2 regions of the Kribbella sp. NPDC049584 genome follow, and region 1 is predicted to be linked to the other one. Evidence: riboswitches for the same ligand, from Rfam matches in the RefSeq annotation. Region 1 holds a riboswitch; the other holds the start of a gene.
The links. A riboswitch is a leader RNA that binds a small molecule or an ion and turns the genes downstream of it on or off. The one in region 1 is predicted to bind glycine.
Positions count from the first base shown of each region.

Region 2: linked by a shared signal. The riboswitch ahead of AB0J62_RS31190 (L-serine ammonia-lyase) and the one ahead of gcvP (aminomethyl-transferring glycine dehydrogenase) in region 1 are both predicted to bind glycine.

Region 1 covers NZ_JBFAPF010000009.1:189,412-197,701, reverse strand. Annotated here, with positions in the region: gene gcvH (glycine cleavage system protein GcvH) at 1-99, shown strand, start outside; gene AB0J62_RS28325 (FHA domain-containing protein) at 226-762, shown strand; gene AB0J62_RS28320 (MerR family transcriptional regulator) at 821-1,471, shown strand; gene AB0J62_RS28315 (bifunctional nuclease family protein) at 1,532-2,023, shown strand; gene AB0J62_RS28310 (MerR family transcriptional regulator) at 2,341-2,847, shown strand; gene AB0J62_RS28305 (dihydrodipicolinate synthase family protein) at 2,874-3,767, shown strand; glycine riboswitch at 3,783-3,872, shown strand; gene gcvP (aminomethyl-transferring glycine dehydrogenase) at 3,961-6,792, shown strand; gene AB0J62_RS28295 (serine hydrolase domain-containing protein) at 6,792-8,090, shown strand; tRNA gene AB0J62_RS28290 (tRNA-Ser) at 8,105-8,176, shown strand; gene AB0J62_RS28285 (hypothetical protein) at 8,200-8,290, shown strand, end outside.
Region 2 covers NZ_JBFAPF010000011.1:46,857-55,146, forward strand. Annotated here, with positions in the region: gene AB0J62_RS31160 (allophanate hydrolase subunit 1) at 1-432, opposite strand, end outside; gene AB0J62_RS31165 (5-oxoprolinase subunit PxpA) at 432-1,184, opposite strand; gene AB0J62_RS31170 (GntR family transcriptional regulator) at 1,283-2,005, shown strand; gene AB0J62_RS31175 (aminopeptidase P family protein) at 2,083-3,507, shown strand; gene AB0J62_RS31180 (hypothetical protein) at 3,700-3,927, shown strand; gene AB0J62_RS31185 (alpha/beta fold hydrolase) at 3,931-5,340, opposite strand; glycine riboswitch at 5,666-5,756, shown strand; gene AB0J62_RS31190 (L-serine ammonia-lyase) at 5,837-7,210, shown strand; gene AB0J62_RS31195 (SDR family oxidoreductase) at 7,223-7,915, opposite strand; gene AB0J62_RS31200 (helix-turn-helix transcriptional regulator) at 8,018-8,290, shown strand, end outside.

The sequences.
Region 1 (8,290 bases):
GGCGAGGGCTGGCTGCTCGACATCGAGGTCGAGGACGCGGCCGAGGTCGCCGCGCTGATGGACGCCGATGCCTATCAAGGACAGCTCGACCAGAGCTGATAGGTTTTGGGGCCTCAACCGCTGGTCGAGGGTTGAGGCCTCTCATCTTGTTCCAGCACGTCACACTGTTCATACGGGGTCTATCGAAAACGTCGCCGGACACCCGGCGATCGGGAGGATCACAGCATGCCGTTCTGCAACCAGTGCGGGCACGAGAACTCCGAGGGCAGCCGGTTCTGCTCGCAGTGCGGAGCGATGCTGCCTGGCGCCGACCGCCCGGCGGCAGCACCGGCGACCCCTCAGCCGACACCGGGCGTCACCGACACCGCGATGCTGACGCCGATCGGCGCCGAGCCGGAGCCGGAGCAGACCGGTGAGCCGCTGTCCGCCGACGACGAGGCCGCTGTCGGCGCACTGCCGGCCGGGTCGGCTCTGCTGATCGTCCAGCGCGGCCCGAACGCGGGCAGCCGGTTCCTGCTCGACGTCGACGTCGTCACCGCGGGACGCCACCCGGACAGCGACATCTTCCTCGACGACGTCACCGTGTCCCGCCGGCACGCGGAGTTCCGCCGCGATCCGTACGGCGTGAAGGTCCGCGACGTCGGCAGCCTCAACGGCACGTACGTCAACCGTGACCGGATCGACGAGGTCCAGCTGAACAACGGCGACGAGGTCCAGATCGGCAAGTACCGGCTGGTGTACTACGCCAGTGGCCAGGCCTGATCCGAGCGCCGCTGATTCCACGGCCGGAGGGCCGGCGGACGGTCGTGGCATCGGTCAGGTGCTGCAGCTGCTGCAGGCCGAGTTCGCCGACGTCACGATCTCCAAGATCCGGTTCCTCGAGGCCGAGGGTCTGGTGACGCCTGCCCGCACGGCGTCGGGGTACCGCAAGTTCAGTGCCGCCGACGTCGAGCGGCTGCGTTACGTGCTGACCGCGCAACGCGACCAGTACCTGCCGCTGAAGGTGATCAAGGAACATCTCGGTGCGATCGACCGCGGCCTGCATCCGGCCGCCGCGGGTCCACCGGTCGCGCCGAGCTCGCTGCCGCAGACACCCGGCCAGCCGGTCGCCGAGGACTTCGCCGATTTCGGTGCCTCGGGCACCGAGCTGCGCTTGACCCGGGACGAGCTGCGGGCCGCCGCCGGTGTCTCCTCGGAGTTGCTCGGTGAGCTGGAGAGCCACGGCCTGGTGGTGGCCAGCGGCAACCACTACACCGGCGACGCGATCGTGATCGCCCAGGTCGCCGCGGAACTTGCCGGGTACGGGCTCGAGCCCCGGCACCTGCGTGCCTTCCGTACGGCGGCCGATCGGGAGGTCGGGCTGATCGAGCAGGTCACCGGCCCGCGCCGTACCGACCAGACCGCGGAGCTGGCCGCCCTGACCGTTCGGCTGCACACCGCACTCGTCCGATCCCGCCTGCCGCGTCCGTGACGGAGTCCACAGCCAACTGCCGGGGCACCTCGGGGCTTCCCCGCGGAGTAGGCTGAAGGTGTGCGCGAAGTCGACGTGGTCGGAGTCCGGGTTGAGATGCCCTCGAGTCAGCCGATCGTGCTGCTGAAAGAGGTCGGCGGAGAGCGGTACCTGCCGATCTGGATCGGGGCCGCAGAGGCCAGTGCGATCGCGTTCGCCCAGCAGGGCATGGAGCCGCCCAGGCCGTTGACCCACGACCTGTTCGCCGAGACCATCCGCGTGCTCGGGCACACGCTCAGCCAGGTCCGGATCGTGAACCTGAACGACGGGGTGTTCGAGGCGATCCTGGTCTTCGACGACAAGACCGAGATCTCCGCGCGGCCGTCGGACTCGATCGCGCTCGCATTGCGTACCGGCACCCCGGTGTTCTGCGCGGAGGAGATCCTGGCCGAGGCCGGGATCCCGGTCCCGGAGAGTGAGGAGGCCGACGACGAGGTGGTGGAGGAAGAGGAGGTCGAGCGGTTCCGGGAGTTCCTCGACCAGGTGACTCCGGAGGACTTCGACAAGAGCTGACACCCGGGGTTTTGGCCCCGAGTGGTACAAGAGCGGCTTGGTAACGATTCGTACGGCGGTCGCGACACGCTCCCGGCTCGGTGCGGTTGTCGTTGACCCGGTTGGGGCGGCGGCTTACCGTGAAGGAGTCGTGGGGTGCTGTCACTCCACGCAGATGGCTCGTTCCAGTCGGTATCCAGGGAGGCTCAGGCGTGACACGCACCGGCGACACGGATCTGACGGCGCAGTCGACGTCCGACGCGCACGCCGAGGCTGTGGCAGCCGCTACGGCCACCGCCGGCGTCCAGGGTCTGCTGTTCGACGACGACCTGCGGCCGATGCCGGAGGATGTCGGGTTCCGCGGCCCGACGGCCTGCGCCGCGGCCGGGATCACCTACCGGCAGCTCGACTACTGGGCGCGGACCGGTCTGGTCTCGCCGTCGGTTCGCCCGGCGACCGGTTCCGGGACGCAGCGGTTGTACGGCTTCCGTGACGTTCTGTTGCTGAAGGTGATCAAGCGGCTGCTCGACGCCGGGATCTCGCTGCAGCAGATCCGGACCGCGATCGCGCACCTGAGCAAGCGTGGGTTCGACGACCTCACCCAGATCACGCTGATGAGCGACGGCGCCTCGGTGTACATGTGCTCCTCGCCCGACGAGGTGATCGATCTGCTGGCCGGCGGCCAGGGCGTGTTCGGTATCGCGCTCGGCGGCGTCTGGCGCGAGGTCGAGGGCTCGCTCTCCGAGCTGCCCACGGAGCGTGCCGATGGTCACGACGAAGGCGACTCCGACGGCCACGCCGGCGATGAGCTCGCCGCCCGCCGTCGCGCGCGGATGACCGGCTGACCGGGTTCTGCCCTTAGATTTGCTCTGTGCGCCCACTCACTGCTGACTCGCTCCGCGGTGTGTGGGCGACTTTGTTGCTGCCGCTGAACGCGGACGACTCGATCGACTTCGCCCGGCTCGAGTCCCAGGTCGCCGTACTCGCGTCCTCCGAGGTGGACGGTCTGTACGCCCACGGGACGGCGGGGGAGTTCCAGACGCTGACCGAGGACGAGTTCGACCGGATCAACTCGGTGCTTGCCGCGGCGGGTAAACCGTTCCAACTCGGGGCCAGCCATCCGTCGGCGCAGGTGCAGCTGTCGCGGGTTGAGCGGGCAGCGAAGTTGGCGCCTGGAGCGATTCAGGTGATCGTCCCCGACTGGCTTCCGCTGAATGCTCGTGAGCTGTTGACCTTCCTCCAGCGAGTGGCAGACGTCGCGGGAGACGTGCCGCTTGTCCTGTACAACCCGCCGCATGCGAAGACGGCTGTGGCGCCGCGGCAGCTGTGTGAGCTCGCCGAGGCGGTGCCGAGTCTGATCGGGCTGAAGACTGCGGGCGGCGACAAGGCATGGTTCGACGAATCGACCAAGTCCGGGCTGGCCATCTTCGTGCCGGGGCACTTCCTGGCGAGTATGTCGTTACTCGGTGCGCAGGGGAGCTACTCGAATGTCGCCGCACTGTCGCCCACCGGCGCCGTACGGACCGGTCATGATCTGGATGTCGAGCGCCGGATCGCGGAATTCTTCGCGGAGCATGTCTCCCCGCTGCAGAAGATCGGGCTGTCGAACCCTGCGCTGGACAAGTTCCTGGCCGCGGTCGGGGACTGGGCCGACGTCGGTACCCGGGTCCGCTGGCCGATGCAGTCCGCGACGGCGGACCAGGTCGAGGCGGCGAAGCCGACCGCCCGGCGACTCCTGCCCGAACTGTTCCCGGATTGCTGGTAGCCTCGTTTCAGCCGCACACAGCACTCGGGAGAGACCCGTGTCATCGGGCGCCGAAGGGGCAATTCCTCCCCGGAACCTCTCAGGCCCATGGACCGAGTGCCACAGGCGACTCTGGAGCGCCAGTTGCTGACCTCAGCACTGTGGGTGACAGAGGGGGAGGCGACCGGAAGCATTGTCAGCAACGGAGCCTCTGATGACCGAACTGTCCGCAATCTTTGCCGACCGCCACATCGGGCCACGCCCGGACGAGGTCGCACGCATGGTGCAGCTGCTCGGGTACGCCGACGTCGACGCACTTGTCGATGCCGCCGTACCGGACTCGATCCGGTCGGCCGAGCCGCTCCGGCTGCCTGAGCCGGCCTCCGAGGTCGACGCGCTGACCGAGCTCCGCCAGCTCGCGGCCCGCAACAACGTCGCGACCTCGATGATCGGCCAGGGGTACTACGGCACGTTCACGCCGTCGGTCATCGTGCGGCGACTGGTCGAGAACCCGGCTTGGTACACCGCCTACACGCCGTACCAGCCCGAGATCTCCCAGGGCCGCCTCGAGGCGCTGCTCAACTTCCAGACCGTCGTCTCCGACCTGACCGGTCTGCCCACCGCGAACGCGTCGCTGCTCGACGAGGGCACCGCGGCCGCCGAGGCGATGACGCTGGCGCACCGGTCCAACAAGAAGAGCAAGTCGGACCGCTTCCTGGTCGACGCCGACTGCTTCGCCCAGACCGTCGCCGTCGTCCAGACCCGGGCCGAGGCACTCGGCATCGAGGTCGTCGTCGCCGACACCACCGAGGGCCTGCCCGAGGGCGATTTCTTCGGTTTCCTCGTGCAGTACCCGGGCTCCAACGGCGTCGTCCGCGACCTCAAGCCGCTGATCGAGGCGGCGCACGAGCGCGACACGTTGGTTGCCGTCGCCTCAGATCTGCTCGCGCTGACGTTGCTCGAGGCACCGGGTGAGGTCGGCGCCGATATCGTCATCGGTTCCTCGCAGCGCTTCGGCGTACCGCTGTTCTACGGCGGTCCGCACGCGGGCTTCATGTCCGTGCGGTCCGGTCTGGAGAGGTCGTTGCCCGGTCGTCTCGTCGGCGTATCGGTCGACGCCGACGGTGCCCCGGCGTACCGACTGGCGCTGCAGACCCGTGAGCAGCACATCCGCCGCGAGAAGGCCACCTCGAACATCTGTACGGCGCAGGTCCTGCTGGCGGTCGTCGCCTCGATGTACGCCGTGTACCACGGGCCGGATGGCCTGAAGGCGATCGCCGACCGGGTGCACAACTATGCCGGCAAGCTCGCCGCGTCGCTGCGGGCAGGCGGGGTCGAGGTCGTGCACGACGACTTCTTCGACACCGTGCTCGCCCGCGTGCCGGGTCAGGCCGCCGACGTGGTCGACGCGGCCCGGCAGAACGGGATTTGGCTGCGGCTCGTCGACGCGGACCACGTCGGCATCTCCTGCGACGAGAAGACCGATGTCGCCACCCTCACCCGCGTCTGCCAGTCCTTCGGCGTGCAGTACGACGACACGCTCGGCGCTGCTGCGATCGCAGTACCGCGGACGACGGAGTACCTGACGCACCCGGTGTTCAACACCCACCGGTCCGAGACGGCGATGCTGCGGTACCTGCGCAAGCTGTCCGACAAGGACTACGCGCTGGACCGCGGGATGATCCCGCTCGGCTCTTGCACGATGAAGCTGAACGCGACCACCGAGATGGAGCCGGTCACCTGGCCGGAGTTCTCGGACGTGCACCCGTTCGCGCCGATCGAGGACGCTGCCGGATACGTGACGCTGATCGGTCAGCTCGAGCGCTGGCTCGCCGAGGTCACCGGGTACGCGAAGGTCTCGATCCAGCCGAACGCGGGTTCGCAGGGTGAGCTCGCCGGGCTGCTCGCGATCCGCGGGTACCACCGGGCCCGGGGCAACGAAGACCGCAACGTCTGCCTGATCCCGGCGTCCGCGCACGGCACCAACGCCGCCTCCGCGGTGATGGCCGGGATGAAGGTCGTCGTTGTCAAGGGCAACGATGACGGCACGATCGACCTGGACGACCTGCGGGCCAAGGCTTCCGAGCACGCGTCGAAGCTGGCGGCGATCATGATCACGTACCCGTCGACACACGGTGTCTACGAGGAGAGCGTCCGCGAGGTGTGCTCGATCGTCCACGAGCACGGCGGCCAGGTGTACGTCGACGGCGCGAACCTGAACGCGCTCCTGGGGCTGGCGAAGCCCGGCGAGTTCGGCGGCGACGTCAGCCATTTGAACCTGCACAAGACGTTCTGCATCCCGCACGGCGGTGGCGGTCCGGGTGTCGGACCGGTCGGTGTCGCGGCGCACCTGGCGCCGTACCTGCCGAACCATCCGCTGCTCGACCAGGCCGGTCCCGAGTCCGGCGTCGGCCCGATCAGCGCGGCGCCGTTCGGATCCGCGGGTGTGCTGGCGATCTCGTGGGCGTACATCCGGATGATGGGCGCCGAGGGCCTGACCGCGGCGACCAAGACCGCCGTGCTGAGCGCGAACTACGTCGCGAAGCGGCTCGAGGGCGCGTTCCCGGTCCTGTACACGGGTGAGAACGGCCTGGTCGCGCACGAGTGCATCCTGGATCTGCGGCCGATGACCAAGGAGACCGGGATCAGCGTCGACGACGTCGCGAAGCGGCTGATCGACTACGGTTTCCACGCGCCGACGATGTCGTTCCCGGTCGCGGGCACGCTGATGGTCGAGCCGACCGAGTCCGAGGACCTGGACGAGCTGGACCGCTTCTGCGACGCGATGATCGCGATCCGGCACGAGATCGACCGGGTCGCGGCCGGCGAGTGGCCGGCCGCGGACAACCCGCTGGTGAACGCGCCGCACACCGCCGAGTCGGTCATCAACGACAAGTGGGAGCACGCCTACACTCGCGAGGATGCCGCGTTCCCGCGCTCGGTGGACCGCGCCTCGAAGTACTGGCCGCCGGTCCGCCGCATCGACGGCGCGTACGGCGACCGCAACCTGATCTGCTCCTGCCCGGCCCCGGAGGCTTTTGAGTAATGTCCCTGCGTTCTGACACCGCCGCTGCTCTGTACGCCGAGATCGCGGCGGCTCAGAGCGAAGGAAAGTTGCCGTCGGTGAACGGTGGCGTGATCCGGGACGGTGCGCTGGTGTGGACCGGCGCGCGCGGGCGGTTCGCCTCGGCGGGCGGGGCGTTGCCGGGAGCGGATGTGCAGTACCGGATCGGGTCGATCACCAAGACGTTGACGGCGATCCTGGTGCTGCAGTGCCGCGACGACGGGCTGCTGTCGCTGAATGATGCTGTGGGCAAGCATCTGCCGGGGATCGCGTTCGGCGACCGGACGGTCCGGCAGTTGCTCGCGCACAGCGGCGGGATGAACGCCGAGCCCGAAGGCCCTTGGTGGGAAAGGAATCCGGGGGTCTCGTTCGACCAGTTGACGGCGGCGATGGACGAGTCGCAGGCGGCTGGTCCCGCGGATCGCCGGCATCACTACTCCAACCTGGGGTACGGCCTGCTCGGCGAGATCGTGGCCCGGTTGCGCGGGTCGTCCTGGTGGGAGTTGGCACAGGAGCGCATCCTCGCGCCGTTGGAGATGCGCCGTACGACGTACTTCCCGGAGGCCCCCGCGGCGCAAGGGTTCTCGGTCCATCCGTTCAGCGGCCAGCTTGTGCCGGAGCCGGCGTACGACTCCGGCGCGATGGCTCCGGCCGGGCAGTTGTGGAGCACGATCGAGGATCTGGCCCGGTACGCGTCGTTCTGGATCGACCCGGTGCATGAAGTGTTGAGCCGGGAATCCGTCGAGGAGATGGCGGCTCCGGTGGCGTCAGATCCGCGGGAAGGGCTGACGGCGTCGTACGGCCTGGGCCTGCGGTTGATCGCGGACGACCCGCATCTGCTGATCGGTCACACCGGCTCGATGCCCGGGTTCCTCGCGGGGCTGTTCGTCGACCGCGTACGCCGGATCGGAGCGGTGACGCTCGGCAATGCGACGTACGGGCGGGTTGCCTCGCTGGCGCCTGACCTGGTCCGCATCCTCGCGGCGTACGAGCCGCCGCTCGCGCAGGAATGGGTGCCGGAGCCGACGCTTGCCCAAGGCACCGACCTGCTCGGCCATTGGTACTGGGGCAACACGCCGCTCACGATCTCTGTCTCGGCGGGCATTCTGCAGCTCAGCGGCGGCCTCACCACGCGCCTGTCCCCGCTGGGACCCGACCTCTACCAGGGCCGCGACGGCTACCTGGCAGGCGAAAAGCTGCACGTCATCCGCGACGGCGACACCATCTCGCATCTCAACATCGCCACATTTGTTCTGACGAGGACCCCGTACGGCGGTTAGGCTGTGACGCATTGCATGGAGTAGATCAGGGGTAGATCGCCCGGCTGCTTACCGGGAGGGCGCAGGTTCGAGTCCTGCCTCCATGTCTCTGCTGGGAAACGGGGGTTCTATGTCGGAGGAAGCACGCGCCACTGCCTCGGCCGGGTATGCGATGCGTCGGCTGGAACAGGCTCTCGAGCGTGCGCTGACCTCTGACGATC
Region 2 (8,290 bases), on a different contig from region 1:
GGGGACCTTCGTCCGGGGTGATGACCGGCGCGGAATGTTCCAGGTGCCGGTGGAGGTCAGATAGCCGAAGCCCGGGGCGAAGCCGCAGAAGGCGACGGTCCATTCGTCGGCGGTGTGACGGGCGATCACGTCGTCCTGGGAACAGCCGAGGAGGTCGGCGACATCGCCCAGATCGGCTCCGTCGTAGCTGACCGGGATCTCGATGAGGTCCCCGGTCGTCCGGCTGTCCCGGGTAGGGGTCAGTTCGTGCAGGGTCCGTGACAAGGCGGCGAGGTCGCCGGTGGTCGTTACCAGCACGGTACGTGCCGCCGGGACGATGTCCACGACGTCCGCCGGTGCATCTGCGGTCAGTGCGGCGTAGTACCCGAGCACCTGGTCGAGGTCGTCGAGCTCGACCAGCAGCGCCCGGTCGCCCGCCGGGAGGATTCGCATCAGTCGGTGAACGGGCGCAAGGTGACGCCCGCTCCCTCCAACGCGCCGCGCACTCGCCGAGCGATGTCGACGGCACCAGGGGTGTCACCGTGAACGCAGATAGAGGTCGGGTCGACCAGCAGCGAGCCACCCGAGCTGTCCCGGATGGGCTGCCCGGTCGCCATCGCCGTACAGCGGGCCGCGATCTCGTCCGCGTCATGCAGGACGGACCCAGCCTCGCGCCGTGAAACCAGCGTCCCCTCAGGGGCGTACGCACGATCCGCAAAGGCCTCGTGCACTGCCGTCAGACCGGCGTCCTCCGCGAGCCGCAGCCACACCGAGCCGGGAAGACCGAGCACAGGAAGGGTCTTGTCGTACTCCGCGACCGCGGCGACCACCGCGGTCGCCTGCTCCACGTGATGGCCGATCGTGTTGTACAGCGCGCCGTGCGGTTTCACGTACCGCACCCGGTCGCCCGCGATCCGCGCGAACGCGTCCAGCGCCCCGATCTGGTACACGACCTCGTCGCGTAACGCGGCCGGCTCGATGTCGAGGAAGCGCCGCCCGAAGCCGGGCTTGTCGGCGTACCCCACGTGGGCTCCGATCGCGACGCCGCGCTCGACCGCCTCGGCCGTCACCCGCCGCATGATCGACGGATCGCCGGCGTGGAATCCGCAGGCCACGTTCGCGCTGGTGACGACGTCGAGCAAGGCCGAGTCGTCGCCCATCGACCAGGAACCGAATCCTTCACCCATATCCGCGTTGAGGTCCATGCGGCCACCTCCCTCGACCGAGCCTAGAGATTGTTCAACAATCCTGCAAGAGGCTTGTTCTACTTTTCCTGGCCGCTGCCGTGCGGGATGATGCGGAGATGAGTACGGGTGGGGCCGAGACCGAACGGCAGGCGTGGCTGCGAACGGTCGCCGCCGACGTCGCGCGACTGGATCGGAGCAGCTCCGCGGAGCGCGCCGCCGACATCCTTCGCCGCAGTATCACCGAAGGCGCGCTGCCGCCCGGCGCTCAACTCTCCGAGATCGAGCTCACCGAGGTCCTGGAGGTCAGCCGGAACACCCTGCGCGAGGCCTTCCGCCTGCTGACGCACGAGGGCCTGCTCGTCTACAAGCTGCATCGCGGAGTGTTCGTCCCCGAGCTGGACGAGCGCGACGTCATCGACCTCTACCGACTTCGCCGGGTCTTGGAGGTGGACGTCGTACGCGGGCTCGCCGACCGCGACCCGGAGCTGCCGGCGAGCCGTCTCGAGCCGTTGCTGGACGACGTCGAGGCAGCCGAGGCCGCCGCCCGCGCGGACCGCTGGCCAGTTGTCGGTACGGCGAACATGCGCTTCCATGAGCACCTCATCGGTCTGGCGGACAGCTCCCGGATGGACGCGATGACCGGCCGGCTACTCGCGGAGTTGCGGCTCCTCTTCCACGTGATCGCGACCCCGCGCGAGCTGCACGAGCCGTACATCGAGCGGAACCGCAGGCTGTTCGAGCTCCTCGAGGCCCGCAAGTACGACGAGGCCGCGGCCGACCTGCACGAGTACCTGCTGCACTCCGAGCGGGCCATCCTCGCCGCCTTCCGGTCCCGGTAGCCGATAAGGGCTTGCGCCGCGCGGTGCGTACCTGCGTTGATGAACTGACAACGTCAGCTGTAAAGGGGAGCTCACTCATGTCCGATGACGCCCGGCCCGATCAGACGCCGAAGTCGTACCGCCCCATCGACGCCAAGGGGTTCCGGGACTTCGTCTCGCGTGGCTGGGGGCCGGTGGACCGCTCGGTTTCCGTGCCGGAAGGGCTCGCCGAGGCGGCCGCCGAGCACCGGCGGAAGCTCGCCGCGGCGCTGCCGGGACGGCGGATCGCACTCGCGGCCGGCCGGGCGCCGGTCCGGTCGAACGACACCGACTACCAGTTCCGCGCCGACAGCGACTTCGTCTGGCTGACCGGTTGCCAGGCCGAGGGCGCCGTCCTCGTGATCTCCGGCGACGGCGACGCGACGCTGTACCTGCGCGAGACGGCCGGTCCGGACGAAGCGGACTTCTTCGCGAACGCGCGTGACGGTGAGCTGTGGATCGGCCCGGTGCCGGGTCTGAAGGACTGGTCGGACGCGCTGCAGATCGCCTGCCGCCCGCTCGAGGAGCTGCCCGCGGCAGTGCGTGGCGCGGTCCCGTTCATGCTTTCGGTGCCCGGCGTCGAGCCGATGCTGGACGCGTTGGTACGGACGTCGCCCACCGACGGCAACGCGCTGCGGCAGACGCTCGCCGAGCTCCGCCGGATCAAGGACGACTGGGAGCTCGACCAGTTGCGTGAAGCGGTCGCGGCCAGCGTCGTCGCGTTCGGCGACGTGGCCAGTGAGCTGCCGGAGGCGATTCGTGGCGGCGGCGAGCGCTGGCTGCAGGGCACGTTCGACCGGCGCGCGCGGACCGCCGGCAACGGCGTCGGCTATGCGTCGATCGTTGCTGCTGGCAACCACGCACCGGTGCTGCACTGGGTCCGCAACGACGGCCCGGTCAACGAGGGCGACGTGATCCTGCTGGACGCGGGTGTCGAGACGCGCACGCTCTACACCGCGGACGTGACGCGGACGTTCCCAGCGACCGGCGAGTACACCGCTGCCCAGCGGCAGGTACACGACCTGGTGCACAAGGCACAGCTCGCATCACTGGAAGCCGTCAAGGTCGGAGCGCCGTACCGCGCCTTCCAGCACGAGGCGCTGCGAGTGCTGGCTGAAGGGCTGCGGGACTGGGGTCTGCTCGACGCGTCGATCGACGAACTGCTCGGCCCGGACGGCCAGCAGCACCGCCGCTACATCGTCTGCGGGACGGGCCACTACATCGGCCTCGACGTACACGACTGCGACGCATCGCGTCCGGAGGCGTACTTCGCCGGCACCATCGAGGCCGGGATGGCGCTCGCGGTCGAGCCGGGGCTGTACTTCCACCCCAACGACGAGACCGTGCCCCCGGAACTGCGCGGCATCGGGATCCGGATCGAGGACAACGTCGTCGTGCACTCCGACCGGCTGGAGATCCTCACCGAGGACCTGCCGATCACCACCGACGGCCTGGAGCAGTGGACCAAATCACACCTGAAGTGATCAAGCGATCGCTCAAAATTAACCGTCACAACCGGTAACACTCGCCCGCCCAGCACGATGTACAGGGCGGGGGAGGGTCGAACTCGGCCGGGCGCGTGGCTAGTGGGGGGCCGCGTAGCACGCGCCAGGCCGAGGCGGCCCCGACTGGGGCCAGGGGGGACCCAGGATCCCCGGGTACGGGGAGTAGTCATCATGAATCTACGGGTGCGAGTAGTGCACTACGGCAGTCGGCACTGGTACGCCGACATCGACGACGCCGATGATCCGCAGCCCGACGACCCGTTCTGGTTCGTCGACAACTGCCGGACCCAGGCGCAGGCGCTCGAGACCGCCTGCAGCGAGCTTCGGTTGATGACGGGCCGGCTGGTCCGCGGGGACCAGCTCGACCGCGTCCTCGAAGTCACCGGCGTACCGGTCTGAGCTTCAGCCGACCGGCGGTACGGCGGCGCAACTGCTGCCGCGCTTCGGTACCTCACGCGCGATCAGGTAGTTGTCGATCGTGGTCCGCATGCACGGGCTCGAGTTGTAGCTGCCGTGTCCCCAGCCCTCGTACGTGAGCAGCACTCCGGACCGGCCGAGCTGACGCTGCACGCTCTGCGCCATGCCGTACGGCGTGGCCGGGTCGTGGATCGCGTTGGCCAGAAGCACCGGCGTCTTGAGCCCGTGCACCTTCAGCACGTGCTGCGGGTTGTTCGCCTTCGGTGCACCCAGACAGATCGACACGGCCATCAGCTGACCCGGGTAGCGCATATCCGGGTTGTTGCGGGCCAGCCGCTGCAGATGTGCGGCGTACTCGCGGTAGTCCTTGACCGGAAGGTTCCAGTCCTGACAGAACACCGCCAACGGGTACTGCGCCAGCCCGGTCGGCGCGGCGGTAACCGAAGCGGCGTTCATCTCCTTCAGCGTCTCGGCCAGCGCGGACCATTCCGGGTCGTAGAGCAGGCGGAACACCTGGAAGCTCAGCTTGAACGGATCACTCGACCGAGCCAGTAGTCCAGCCCAGAGCGCATGAATGTCCTGCCCGTGCAGCGCACAGCTTGCCGACGCATCGCACCACTTCACGAACTCGTCGAACGAGTCCTGCGCTGCGGCTGCCTGGACGTCTAGGAATGACTTCGTTGTGGGTGAGCCGTCGTCGATCACGCTCTCCACCACCATCGCGCGGACCCGGTTCGGGTACGTCTCGGCGTACTGCGCTCCGAGCAGTGTGCCGTACGAGCTGCCGTGGAACGAGATCGTGGACTCGCCAAGCGCCCTGCGTACCGCGTCGACGTCGCGCACCGTCTGCCACGTGTCGATGTGGTCGTAGAGCGGACCGGTGTGCTCGCGGCAGTCCGTCGCGAGCTGCCGGTTATAGCTGATTGTCGCGGTGAACTCGGCCGTGCTCGTGATGATCGGCGACGGCTGCTTCGCGAGCAGCGAGGCCGAGCACTGCACCGGATTGCTCCGCGCGACGCCCCGCGGGTCGAAGCTGACGATGTCGAACCGGTCCTGCAGGTCCGCACTGAACCGCGTCATCCCGGTCTTGATCCGGTCGACCCCGGAGTCCCCGGGCCCGCCCGGTCCGAAGACGAGCACCCCGACCCGGTGGCCCTTCGCAGTACGGCGGGCAATCGCGAGGTCGAAGGTCGGTCCGTTCGGGTCCCGCCAATCGACAGGTAGTCGGAGCGTCGCACACTGCGAGCCCTTCACCAGAGCGGGATCGTCGTGCCCTTCCGGTTTGCAGTCGGCCCAGTGCACCTGGGTTGTGGTCGCGGAGGCGGACGTCGTGAGCCCGGCCGCCGCGACGCCGAGAACTACAGCGCCGGCCAGGGCGCGTCGGATGAACTTCATGCGAACGATCCTTGGGCAATCGCTTGCTACCGGCATCAGGGACGAACCCCGCCTGACCCCGATCACGGCCTGAGGGCTTGCTGGGGTCCGGGCGGCCGGATTGACGATGCCGACCCCACCGCCGTACCGTCCAGACCGTCAGTCAACTCAACAGCCGCATGAACCCGTGCGGGAGAGTCCTGGGCGAGGGCGCGTCTCCCGATCTCACGCCTACTGCGCGGCGCCCGGCGGGCGCCTCGCTGCACTGGAGCGAAGGGCACGATGAACCACATCGAACCCTCCGCTCCAGCGCACCGAGGCACTCCGCCGAGCACCTGCTCGCTACGGCGTGAGATCGGGAGACGCACCCTGGACCCGGGCGCCGTAGGAGCAACTCTCCCCAAGAATCTCTCAGGCACCTTCACCGCACGGGCGAGGCATCTCTGGAGGACGTCGGGTCCAACAGAGCGGGGAGGACACCAAACGGTCAACGGCGACCGGAAGGAACCTCCACACGATGGCGATCAGCGTCTTCGACCTGTTCAGTATCGGGATCGGCCCGTCGAGCTCCCACACCGTGGGACCGATGCGTGCCGCCCGCACCTTCGCTCTCGGCCTCGCCGACGACGGCCTGCTGGCCGCGACGGCGACCGTCCACGCCCAGCTGTTCGGTTCGCTCGGCGCGACCGGGCACGGTCACGGCAGCAACAAGGCCGTCCTGCTCGGCCTCGAGGGCGCCGACCCCGAGACCGTCGTCACGCACTCGGTCGACGCCCGGGTCGAGACGATCCGTGAGTGCGGCCGGATCGTGCTGGCCGGCGAGCACGAGATCGCGTTCGACGAGAACACCGATCTGGTCATGCACCGCCGCAAGGCGCTCCCGTACCACCCGAACGGGATGATCTTCAGCGCCCGCGACGCGACCGGCGCAGTACTGCGGGAGCGTACGTACTACTCGGTCGGAGGCGGATTCGTCGTCGACGAGAACGCCGCGGCGGGCGACCGGATCGTGCTGGACACGACCCCGCTGAAGTACCCGTTCACCACCGGCGCGGAGCTGCTCGACCGCTGCCGCGAGTCGCAGCTGTCGATCAGCGAGGTGATGCTCGCGAACGAGCTGGCCTGGCGGACCGAGGACGAGATCCGCGACGGCCTCCTGCGGATCTGGCAGGTCATGCAGGACTGCGTCCGCGAGGGCTGCGAGACCGAGGGCATCCTGCCCGGCGGGCTGAAGGTGCCGCGCCGGGCGCACGCCCTGCACAAGAAGCTCAGCCAGGACCCGTGGTCGGTGGACCCGCTCAAGGTGATGGACTGGGTCAACCTGTTCGCACTCGCGGTGAACGAGCAGAACGCGTCCGGCGGCCGGATCGTCACCGCCCCGACGAACGGTGCCGCGGGCATCATTCCCGCCGTACTGCACTACTACCGGCGGTTCGTGCCGGGAGCGACCGAGGACGGTGCCGTCCGGTTCCTGCTGACCGCCGGCGCGATCGGCGTGCTCTACAAGGAGAACGCGTCGATCTCCGGCGCCGAGGTCGGCTGCCAGGGCGAGGTCGGATCCGCCTGCTCGATGGCCGCCGCGGGTCTGTGCGAGGTCCTCGGCGGTACGCCGCAACAGGTCGAGAACGCCGCCGAGATCGCGATGGAGCACAACCTCGGGCTGACCTGTGACCCGGTCGGCGGCCTGGTGCAGATCCCGTGCATCGAGCGGAACGCGATGGCGTCGGTCAAGGCGATCAACGCGGCCCGGATGGCGATGCACGGCGACGGCGTCCACGTGGTCACGCTCGACAAGGTCATCAAGACCATGCGCGAGACCGGTGCCGACATGAAGATCAAGTACAAGGAGACGTCCCGCGGCGGCCTGGCCGTCAACGTCATCGAGTGCTGATCGCTGCTCTGATCACCACGGCACGGTGCCGTGCAGGCTCAGGTACTCCGCGGTCGGGCCGGTCTGATCGATCTGCGCGAGCCGCACGATGATCTCCGCGCCCTCCTCGACGCTCTGGTAGCCGCTGTGGCCGTTGAAGTCGGTCGCGGTGTAGCCCGGGTCGACGGTGTTGATCCGCAGGTTCGGCAGCTGCCGCGCGTATTGCACCGTCAGCATGTTGAGCGCTGCTTTCGAAGAGCCGTACGCCGGCGCGGGTACCCAGACGGGCACGTTGCTCACCACGTCCGGATCCACCGCCGTGGCGATCGAGCCGAGACCGCTCGAGACGTTCACGATGACGGGGTTGTCGCTGCGCTCGAGCAGCGGCAGGAAGCGGTGGATCATTCGCACCGGGCCGTACACGTTCAGCTCGAAGACCTCGCGGAAGACGTCGGCGGTCAGATCCCGGATCTCCTTGCGTGGACCGGGGATGCCGGCGTTGTTGATCAGCACGTCGAGTGAATCCAGCTGCTGCGCAGCCGCGTCGACGGACTCGTCGCTCGTGACGTCCAACTGGACGTACTGCGCTCCGAGGTCCGCGGCTGCCTGTTTGCCGCGTTCGGGGTCGCGGGCGCCGAGGTAGACAGTGTGGCCCGCCGCGATCAGCTGCCTGGCGGTTTCGTACCCGAGGCCTCTGTTCGCCCCGGTGATGAGTGTCGTGGTCATGCCTTCACCCTCCCGCCGCCGACTTCGCCCAGGTAGTACCCGCGATGTCCTAGGGAATGGCAGTACCAGGCTTCCGGGGAGTCGGCGCGGAATACTGGGGGTATGGCTGAGCTCGGTAGGACGCTGCGCGCCTGGCGCGATCGCGTGACCCCGGAGCAGGTCGGACTGCCTGCTGGTGGAAAGCGGCGCGCGCCGGGGCTGCGGCGCGAGGAGCTGGCCCAGCTCGCCGGGTTGTCGGTCGACTACATCGTCCGGCTCGAGCAGGGCCGGTCGGACTCACCGTCCGCGCAGGTGCTGACCGCGCTGGCCCGGGCGCTGCGGCTGTCCGATGCCGAGCGCAACCATCTGTTCGTGCTCGCGGGCGAGGTCGAGCCG